Linked DNA regions of Cupriavidus metallidurans CH34. The protein of the gene in region 2 binds, or shares a complex with, the protein of the main gene of each other region. Links are inferred from orthologs where the notes say so. Each region holds a gene or a part of one and is shown on either strand. Other genes may lie near its edges.

Evidence for each region. Proteins that work in one complex are often made in the same cells at the same time.
Region 1: the proteins of xseA (region 2) and RMET_RS13155 are in contact, whole or in part, in a cryo-EM structure (PDB 8TXR), measured with the Escherichia coli proteins. The link is inferred for Cupriavidus metallidurans CH34 from one-to-one orthologs.

The regions. Positions count from the first base shown.
Region 1 is NC_007973.1:2,846,795-2,849,532, forward strand. It holds RMET_RS13155 (exodeoxyribonuclease VII small subunit), read right to left. Parts: upstream 1,655-2,738; coding sequence 1,346-1,654; downstream 1-1,345. Other genes in the region: dxs (1-deoxy-D-xylulose-5-phosphate synthase), read right to left, coding at 1-420; RMET_RS13150 (polyprenyl synthetase family protein), read right to left, coding at 465-1,349; RMET_RS13160 (aromatic ring-hydroxylating oxygenase subunit alpha), read left to right, coding at 2,113-2,738. UniProt on the Escherichia coli protein: Bidirectionally degrades single-stranded DNA into large acid-insoluble oligonucleotides, which are then degraded further into small acid-soluble oligonucleotides.
Region 2 is NC_007973.1:572,151-579,275, forward strand. Bases 1-2,872 are described here. They hold xseA (exodeoxyribonuclease VII large subunit), read left to right. Parts: upstream 1-679; coding sequence 680-2,065; downstream 2,066-2,872. Other genes in these bases: sodB (superoxide dismutase [Fe]), read left to right, coding at 2,195-2,773. Also shown: RMET_RS02730 (TetR/AcrR family transcriptional regulator), read left to right, coding at 2,933-3,676; RMET_RS02735 (MFS transporter), read left to right, coding at 3,849-5,183; RMET_RS02740 (ferritin-like domain-containing protein), read right to left, coding at 5,268-6,350; RMET_RS02745 (ferredoxin--NADP reductase), read left to right, coding at 6,523-7,125. UniProt on the Escherichia coli protein: Bidirectionally degrades single-stranded DNA into large acid-insoluble oligonucleotides, which are then degraded further into small acid-soluble oligonucleotides.

The sequences.
Region 1 (2,738 bases), 2.3 Mb from region 2 along the record:
CACGCGCTTCTCGCCCCGGGTACGGGCACCGAGCGCCATGCCCAGCGCCGCGGAAATCGACGTCGACGAATGCGCAGTACCGAAAGTGTCGTACTCGCTCTCGGCACGGCGCGGGAAGCCGGAGATGCCACCGTACTGGCGCAGCGTCGACATGCGGTCGCGGCGGCCAGTCAGGATCTTGTGGGGATAGCTCTGGTGACCCACGTCCCAGACCACGCGATCGTTCGGTGTGTCGAAGACATAGTGCAGCGCGATCGTCAGCTCCACCGTGCCGAGGTTGGACGACAGGTGCCCGCCGGTTTGCGAGACCGATTCGAGCACGTAGGCGCGGAGTTCCTCGGCCAGCGTGTCGAGCTGGCGACGGTCCAGCTTGCGCAGGTCCGCGGGGTCGTCGATTTTATTGAGCAGCGTGTAGGTCATGGTGTCCGTTCGGCCGCCGGATTCTGTGCGTCCGGCTTTTCAGTTCAGTTTGAGCGCAGCACGATCAGGTCGGCCAGTTCGGCGAGCCGGCCAGCGCGTGTGCCGAATCCCTCCAGCGCCTCGTGGGCGTCGGTGCGAAGCTGGGCAGCCAGCTCGCGTGCGGCATCCAGGCCAAGCAGCGATACGTAGGTCGGCTTGTCGTTCGCGGCATCCTTGCCCGCCGTCTTGCCAAGCGTTGCCGTGTCGGCAGTGACGTCGAGAATATCGTCCACGACCTGGAACGCCAATCCCACGGCCGCGGCATATCGATCAAGCGCCACAAGGCCGGCCTGGTCGATGTTTCCGCACAACGCACCCATGCGCACGCTGGCGCGCAACAGGGCGCCGGTCTTCATGCGGTGCATGCCTTCGAGCGCCTCGCGGGTCATGGCCTTGCCAACGTTCTGGAGGTCGATGGCTTGTCCACCGCACATGCCTATCGAGCCCGATGCCACGGCCAGTTCCGCCACCACTTTCAGGCGCGCTTCCGCAGCCAGAGCCGGGGTCTGGGCCAGCACGATAAACGCCTGGCTCTGCAGCGCGTCACCGACCAGCAGGGCCGTGGCCTCGTCATAGGCCTTGTGGACCGTGGGGCGTCCGCGGCGCAGATCGTCGTCGTCCATGCAGGGCATGTCGTCGTGGACCAGCGAATAGGCGTGAATCATCTCGACGGCGCATGCTGCGGCGTCGCAGGCCTCGGGTGTCGCACCGACCACCTCGCCCGCAGCGTGCACTAACAGGGGGCGCACACGCTTGCCACCGCCGAGCACAGCATAGCGCATCGCCTCATGGAGGGTGTATGGAATTGTGTCCGTGGAAGGTAGGGCCGCTTCCAAAGCGGCTTCGGTGCGGGCGCCCTGCGCCCGCATCCAAGTGGCGAAATCGCTCATTCGAAATCTGCGCTGTTGCTGTCTGCGTTGTTCTGGGTGCGCGACTCGCCGGCTAGCGGCTTCAGTGCGTCACCTTCGAGTACCTTGACCTGCTGCGCCACGCGCTCCAGGCTCTGCTGGCAAAAGCGCACCAGCTCGGCACCACGGCGGTAGGCGGCAAGCGATGCCTCGAGCGGCAGATCGCCGCTTTCCATGCTCGCCACCAGCGTTTCCAGCTCGGCCATCGCGGCCTCATAGGAAGCCGGCGGCACGCTGGCGGCCGGCGTATCTTCAGGCTGGACCGGGGCGGTCGTGGTTCTTGGCATGTCAGGCCTTCATCAGGGGAATCCGGGATTTTACGCCAATCCTGAGCTTGGTCGCAGAATCGCCTGACCGGCGCAATAGCCACACCGACCACATGGATATCTGCCTAGCACCGGGTTTTGACAGGGAAGTGACGTGTGCGGCCGGGTCGTCATTCGGAATGCGCCCGAAAGGGCACCTCCATGACGACCCGGGTCGACTTTTTCGCTAAAAAGGCAAAAAAATCAGGCCCTTAACTTTTTGGCTCGGGTACAATCCCGGGCTCGTCAGCGAGTTCCGCGCCGTTGCGTCCGCACCAACATGACCGCTCATACGCGGTGTGTCGGCGGGCACATTTTCCCCATCACCAACCCCGGGGAACCTGGCCGGATCCGGCTCGTCTGACACGGTTTCCCAAATCGATTCATATTTCGATGGTTGGGTTGTTCACTGCTTTCGCCTGTTATAGGGAGTGGGGATAATGTCCAATCTCAGCACCGCGCTCAAGCTGGCGCCGGCTGATTCGCAGTTGCCCGTAAATGTCTACTTTGACGAGGCACTGCATCAACAAGAACTGGAACTGCTGTTCAAGAATGGCCCCGGCTACGTCGGCCACGAACTGATGGTGCCGGAGACCGGCGACTTTCAGACGCTGGCCGCCGAGGACGAAGGCCGTATGCTGGTGCGCAACCCTGACGGCATCGAGCTGCTGTCGAACGTGTGCCGCCATCGCCAAGCCATCATGCTCAACGGCCGCGGCAATGCCAGGAACATCGTCTGCCCGCTGCATCGCTGGACATACGACCTCAAGGGTGGCCTGCTCGGCGCGCCGCACTTCGAGAAGCAGCCCTGCACGCACCTGAACCGCTCGCCGCTGCAGAACTGGAACGGCCTGCTGTTTGAGGGCAAGCGCGACGTGCGCGCCGACCTGGCAAAGCTCGGCGTGGCGCAGGACCTGAACTTCGACGGTTACAAGCTCGACCACGTGGAAGTCCACGACTGTGATTACAACTGGAAGACCTTCATCGAGGTCTATCTGGAGGACTATCACGTCGTGCCGTTCCACCCGGGCTTGGGCAGCTTTGTCTCCTGCGACGACCTCAAGTG
Region 2 (7,125 bases):
CTGTTCCGACCGCTTCCGACCGCATTGGATGGGCGTGGCGACGACTTTCCACACAGACGCGGGACAGGATTGTGGATCGGTTGTGGAAAGTTATCGGAAAAGCGTGCTAAGTCCTTGATCGGAAAGGGGGAAGCGAGGTCTGCCTAAAAAATGTGCAGTTTAGGTGTGACTCCGGTCCGGCAGTCGATCCGGTAACCCCGTCACTTTCCACATCTGTTCAGGACAGTACTGTGGACGCATTGTGGATAAGCACGGGAGAAGCAACGTAAACCGTTGATTCGATTGGCCCTGCTACTGGCTGCCCAAAAAATAGGCATTTGCGGTGCCACGGCCCCTCGTGACGTGGTGAGGACATTTCGCGGGGCCGACATTGCTGCAGCTTGAGTCGTGACGCTATCGCCGCGATTATCCACAGGATTGACGCTTGACAAATCATTTATCCAAAGCTTCTGTGGATAACTTTGTGAACAAGCCAAGGGGCCTTTCGGTAAGTCGTTGACGCGTAAGGTTTTCTCTTACATTGCCTGTTTTTTGCGCCGTCCAAAAAATCATAAGAATCAAAGGCTTGCACCAGAACATGCGGATTGCGGCCAGGCGCGCGTGAAGGGGGAGGTGCCCCTTGACATTGCCGGTATGCTGTGGACATGTCCATCCCAGGCCGCGTGCGCGGCTGCGAACCATGCCAGACAACGAGAACTTTCCGCGCGCGATGCCGTCTCAGCCGCCCACGCGCACCCGTGATGTGATCCAGGTCAGTGAACTGAATCACGCCATCGCCGGCGTGCTCGAACGCAGCTTTCCACTCGCCTGGGTCCGGGGAGAGATCTCGAATTTCACGCGGGCGGCCAGTGGGCATTGGTATTTCTCGCTCAAGGACGCACGCGCGCAGATTCGTTGTGTGATGTTTCGCGGGCGTAATCAGCATGTCGACTTTTCGCCACGCGAAGGGGAGGCTGTCGAGGTGCGCGCGCTGGTGTCGATGTATGAGGCGCGTGGTGAACTGCAACTCGGCGTCGAAGCCATGCGTCGTGCCGGGCTCGGGAATCTCTACGAGGCGTTCTTGCGGCTCAAGGAAAAACTGGCGCAGGCAGGTCTGTTCGATACTGAGCGGAAACGCCCCATTCCGGATCATCCGCGTGTGATCGGCGTGGTGACCTCGCTGCAGGCCGCTGCGATGCGCGACGTGTTGACCACGTTGCAACGCCGCGCCCCGCATGTGCCGGTGATCGTCTATCCGGTGCCAGTCCAGGGGGCGGGCGCTGCGGAAAAAATCGCCGCGATGCTCGACACCGCCAGCGCGAGGCGCGAATGCGACGTGCTGATCCTCTGCCGGGGCGGCGGCAGCATCGAAGACCTCTGGTCGTTCAATGAGGAAGTGGTGGCGCATGCCATCGCGCGGTGTGCCGTGCCCGTGGTCTCCGGTGTCGGTCACGAAACCGATTTCACGATTGCCGATTTCGTGGCCGACGTGCGCGCGCCGACGCCAACCGGCGCGGCGGAACTGGTGAGCCCCGACCGCGCGCATCTGCTTCAGGCCACGCGCCGTGCCCGTGATGCGCTGGCGCAGGCAATGGACCGGCAACTCGAGCGTCGCGCGCAGCATCTGGAATGGCTCGGACGCAGGTTGCGCAGCCCGCAGGCGCAGTTGCAGGAGCGTCGCGCCCAGGTCGACAATCTGGCCCGGCACATGCGCTCGGCACTGCGCGATACGGTGGCCGTACAGCGCCACCGCGTGGACGTGCTGGCAATGCGCTGGCGTGCCTGCAAGCCCGACATTGGTGCGGCGCAGGCGGAGCTGGGCCGCCTGGCGGCACGCATGGCAGCTGCGGCCGCACGGCGGCATGAGCGCGAGACGGCACGCTTGGCGCGTGCGTCGGGCGCGCTGGAACTGCTGGCGCCCCAACGAACGCTTGAGCGTGGCTATGCGGTGTTGCTTGACAATCGTGGCCGCGCCCTGCGGTCGCCGGTCGAGTTGCGTGCAGGCAGCATTGTCGAAGCACATCTGGCGGACGGGGTTGCCGACATCGAAATCGCCGGTGTGCAGGCCAAGCTGGCGAGCTTCTGACAACCTCCCCCGGCCCTGTGCCGGGGAAACTAACATGAGGGCAGGGGGCTTTCCGACGTCGTTTGCGCGGGTCTGGCAAGTCACCTACAATCGGCAGTTCTCCCCACCACAAACCGCAGAGACAGAACAATGGAACACAAGCTCCCTTCTCTCCCGTACGCGCATGATGCCCTCGCTCCGCATATCTCCAAGGAGACCCTGGAGTTCCATCATGACAAGCATCACCAGACCTACGTCACGAACCTGAACAACCTGATCAAGGGCACCGAGTTCGAGAGCGCATCGCTGGAAGAGATCGTCAAGAAGTCGTCCGGCGGCATCTTCAACAACGCCGCCCAAGTGTGGAACCACACGTTCTACTGGGAATCGATGAAGCCGAACGGCGGTGGCCAGCCGACCGGCGCCCTGGCTGACGCGATCAACGCCAAGTGGGGTTCGTTCGACAAGTTCAAGGAAGAATTCACGAAGGTGGCAGTGGGCACGTTCGGTTCGGGCTGGGCCTGGCTGGTCAAGAAGGCCGACGGCTCGCTGGACCTGGTGTCGACCTCCAACGCCGCCACCCCGCTGACCACCGACGCCAAGCCGCTGCTGACCTGCGACGTGTGGGAACACGCCTACTACATCGACTACCGCAATGCTCGTCCGAAGTACGTCGAGGCATTCTGGAACGTCGTGAGCTGGGACTTCGCGTCGAAGAACTTCGCCTGAGCGAATTCGGCAAGTCGAAGCTGAGTAACAAGGCCCTCCTTAGCGAGGGCCTTGTTTCTTTGGGGCGAGGGTGATGAACGGAGGCCAGTTCGTCGTGTTTGGTACAGGGTGAATTGCCGCATAATCCACTCTGTTCCCGAACGGTCTTCACCCACTGCCATGCCCACGCCTACCAAGCCCACGACCCGGTCCGCTACCGCATCCCGCGCCAGGTCGGCCAAGCGAGGCGCCGACGAGGTGGTACGTCCTCCGTTGCAGTCGCGTAGCGAAAAGAGCCTGGAGAAGATGGTGGCGGCCTGCCGCGCACTGGCCGAGGAGCGCGGCAATCTCGACGACATTTCGTTGAACGAGACCGTTGCCAGGGCGGGCACGTCGATTGGCGCGTTCTATGGGCGTTTCAAGGACAAGGAGGCCTTTCTCGGCTATGTGCTCGAAGTGGCGTTGCGCGAGGCGGAGGACGTCATGCAACGCTCGATCGACGAGGAGCCTGTCTGGCAGACGGGCCCCGCGCAGGCGATCGTCGAGCGCATCATCGGCAGCTACGTCAGCCAGTTTCGGCTGAATCGTGGTTTGTTCAGGGGATTCCTGCGGCACTACTCGGCGCGTGACGCGCGCGACAACCCGATGCGCGATGCCAACCGGCGGATCTACGGGCTGGTCGTGCCGTCGCTCGCGGCGCAGTTGGGCGATCGGCCCAAGGACACAGCGGAGTTCGAAGTCCGCGCCGCGCTGCAGTTCATGGTGGGCACGCTCGCCAACATCCTGCTCAACGATCCGGGGCCGCTGCATCTCGATGACGATGCTCTGGCGCTCCACCTGGATCGCATGATGGTCCGCTATCTCGGATTGCCTGAGGCAGTCGCGCCTGTCGCCTCCGCGACGCCTCGCCGCAGCAAGCGCTAGCCTCCGGTCATCGCGCGTCTCGCGTTAGGCGTTTCTCGAGCGAAACCCTATCAGTATTTGCCCTCTGCTGTCTGAACCGAAAAATAGCACTACCGTTCGTAATCCGGTCGGATGGCACATGCCTTCCGGCGCGCCCCCGGTGCGCGCGCGAGCACGCAAGGAGACCACGAATATGGCAGAAGCGTTGACATCGTCACGAGGCAATGTGTTGCCGCAAGAGGCTGAGGAAAGCGGCCCGTCCAATGTCTACCAGCCACGCAAGGCATGGACCATCGCCATCTGGCTGACTGCCTTCTCCGCCATCAACTTCCTCGACAAGGTCGTGCTGGGCATGTTGGCCGTGCCGATCATGGAGGATTTTCATCTGACGCCCACGAGCTTCGGCGTGATCGCCGGCAGCTTCTTCTGGCTGTTCTCGCTGTCAGCGGTCGTGGTCGGCTTTATCGGCAACCGGGTGGCTTCGCGATGGATCCTGCTGTGCATGGCGTTCATCTGGTCGGTGGTCCAGCTTCCGGTCGCCTTCGCGACGAAGTCATGGGTGCTGCTGGCCTCGCGGGTGGCGCTGGGCGCTGGCGAGGGACCGAGCTTTCCGGTTTCGGCACATGCCTTGTTCAAGTGGTTCCCGCATGACAAGCGCAATCTGCCGGTGACGCTGATCAACCAGGGCGCGGTCATTGGGCTGCTGCTGGCGGGCCTGCTTGTGCCCTATGTTTCGCACAACTGGGGATGGCGCACCAACTTCATCATGCTGGCGATTGCGTCGGCGGTGTGGGGGCTGGGCTGGCTTTGTTTCGGCCGCGAGGGCACGCTGAGCTCGGCCGCCGCCGATGACGGGGCCCCGCGCGCTGATACCTTGCCGCGACGTGTGCCTTACCGCAAGCTGCTGACCGACCCCACGATCCTGTCTGCCTGTTTCGTCGGCTTCACAGCGTACTGGAGCCTTGCGCTGGTGCTGACCTGGATTCCTTCATATCTGGAGCAGGCGCTCGGCTTCGATCGCATCAGCGCGGGCAAAGTGTTCGCCCTGCAGGTTGCCGCGGGCATCCCCATCAGCATGACGCTGAGCTGGCTCTCGCAGCGCATGTTGCAGCGTGGCGCATCCACGCGTGTGGCCCGCGTGCTGTTCGGCGCCGTTTGCGTCGGCGTGGGCGGGCTGGGCCTGCTGGTGCCTGCGTTCGTGCCGATGCCGACGCCTTATCGGCTGGTATTGCTCACCGCTGCCGCCACGCTGCCGAACATGGTGTTCTCGTTCGGCCCGGCGATCCTGGCCGAGATTACGCCCGACGCGCAGCGCAGCGCCATCGTCGCGCTCAATGTCGCGATTTCCACCTGTGCGGGCGCCATCGCGCCGATCACGATGGGATGGTTCGTGCAGGCGCATCCGGGTGACCTTGCCCATGGATACGAACTTGGCTTTGCACTGGGCGGCGCGGTGATGCTGACGGGATTCGTGATGAGCTGGCTGGGTCAGCATCCCGAGCGCTCGCTGCGACGGCTGCAAGGCTAACGAGCAGAGGCCGGCTTGCCGGCGAATCTCTGGCACGAAAAAAAACCCGGCAAATACTTGCCGGGTTTTTTCACTTGCACGGACTCAGTGCGCGCTGTCGCTGGCCTGCTTGATGGTGTCCATCACATGGCGGCGCGCGTCGAATTCCTCGGCCACCTTGTGATCGTTGGCGAACTGGGCCTCGACGTCGACGTTGGCGAACTCGATCGCTCCCATGGCGGCAAACGCGTCCTGCACGCGCTGGCTCCACAGGCCGATGTCCTTGACCGTCGGCACGATCCGGCTGAACAGGCGCTGGCGGAACAGCCGCATGGTTTCCGAATCGCGTACCGCCTGCGCGCATTCGTCCTCGGGCAGGCCCAGCCGGCCCCAGACTTCTTTCTGGTCGAAGCGCTCGCGCATCAACTGGCAGGCTTCGATCACGAAGTCCTCGCGTTCGCGTTGTTCGGCCTCCGTCAGTTGTGGATAGTAGCCGCGCAGCGCGGTGCGGCCGAAGGCGACGTGGCGCGACTCGTCCTGCATCACGTAGGCATTGATCGAAGCGGCCAGCGGGTTCTTCGCGAAGTCGCGAATGCGCTGGAAGGCGGCGAGCGCCAGCCCTTCCACCAGCACCTGCATCCCGAGGTAGCAGAAGTCCCAGCGCGAATCGGTCAGCGTGGTTTCCAGCAGCGACTTCAGGCCGGGCGTGATGGGGTAGAGCAGGCCGACCTTCTCGTGCAGCAGACGCGAATAGGCCTCGACGTGGCGGGCTTCGTCCATCGTCTGCGTGGCTGCGTAGAACTTGGCATCCATGCCAGGCACCATCTGCACGATGCGCGCGGAGACCATCAATGCGCCCTGTTCGCCATGCAGGAACTGCGACAGCGAATGTGCCTGCTGGTGGCGGCGTACCTCGATGCGGTCGTTATGGCCCAGTTTGTCCCACAGCTTGGTGCCGTAGATCGGGATCATGCGGTCATCGAGTTCCTGCGGGTTCTCCGGGTCCAGTTCCTGGGACCAGTCGATCCGGTCGCTCGCGTTCCACTGCTGTTTCTTGCTCGTCTCGTAGAGCTGCAGCAGCTTGGACGACCCATTGTCGTATTCCCAGTTGAACTCTGTCGCTACCTGGCTGCCGACGGACCAGCCGGTCTGGTCCACAGGCAGGGTGTAACGGTGCATCGATGTCATGACGTCTCCTTTGGCTTGCCTTGGGGTTTGGCCGATCATCGTGACCTGCTGCGCCGGAGCCGGGAAGATCGGCCTTGTTCTTGCGGGGGCTTCCGACTATAAACAGAAGAATAATTCTGTTTCTGATTAATGCAAGGACCCGATACAGGTTCCGCAGAACGAGGAGACGCGGATGCAGTTCCATCGCCTGACCGTTGCCGATGTGGTTGCGGAGACCGAAGACGCACGTTCGTTCGCGCTTGCGATACCCGAGCCGCTGCGCGGCGCGTTTCGATATCGTGCGGGGCAGCATTTGACCTTCCGGGTGGACGTCGGCGGGGAAACCCTGATGCGCAGCTACTCGCTGTCCAGTGCGCCGGAGTCCCTTGGGCTACCGGTGGTGACGGTAAAGCGGGTCGCGCAAGGCAGGGTGTCCAACTGGTTCCACGCGAACGTGGGCCCCGGCAGCGTGCTGGACGTGAGCGAGCCCACCGGGCGCTTCGTGTGTGACGATGGCGCGGCGCCGCTGGTGTTCTGCGCGGCGGGTAGTGGCATCACGCCAGTCCTGTCGATGATTCGCTCCGCACTAGCCACCACCGCGCGCCACATCACGCTCTTCTATGCGAATCGTGATGCCGCGAGCGTCATCTTTGGGCAGGCCATCGCCAGGCTGGTGGCGGATCATCCGGAACGGCTCACTGTCCGGTGGCACTACGATGACGAGCACGGCATCCCCGACGCGCAGACCCTCGGACAAATGCTGCGGCGCAATGCGGACTTCCACCTTTATCTTTGC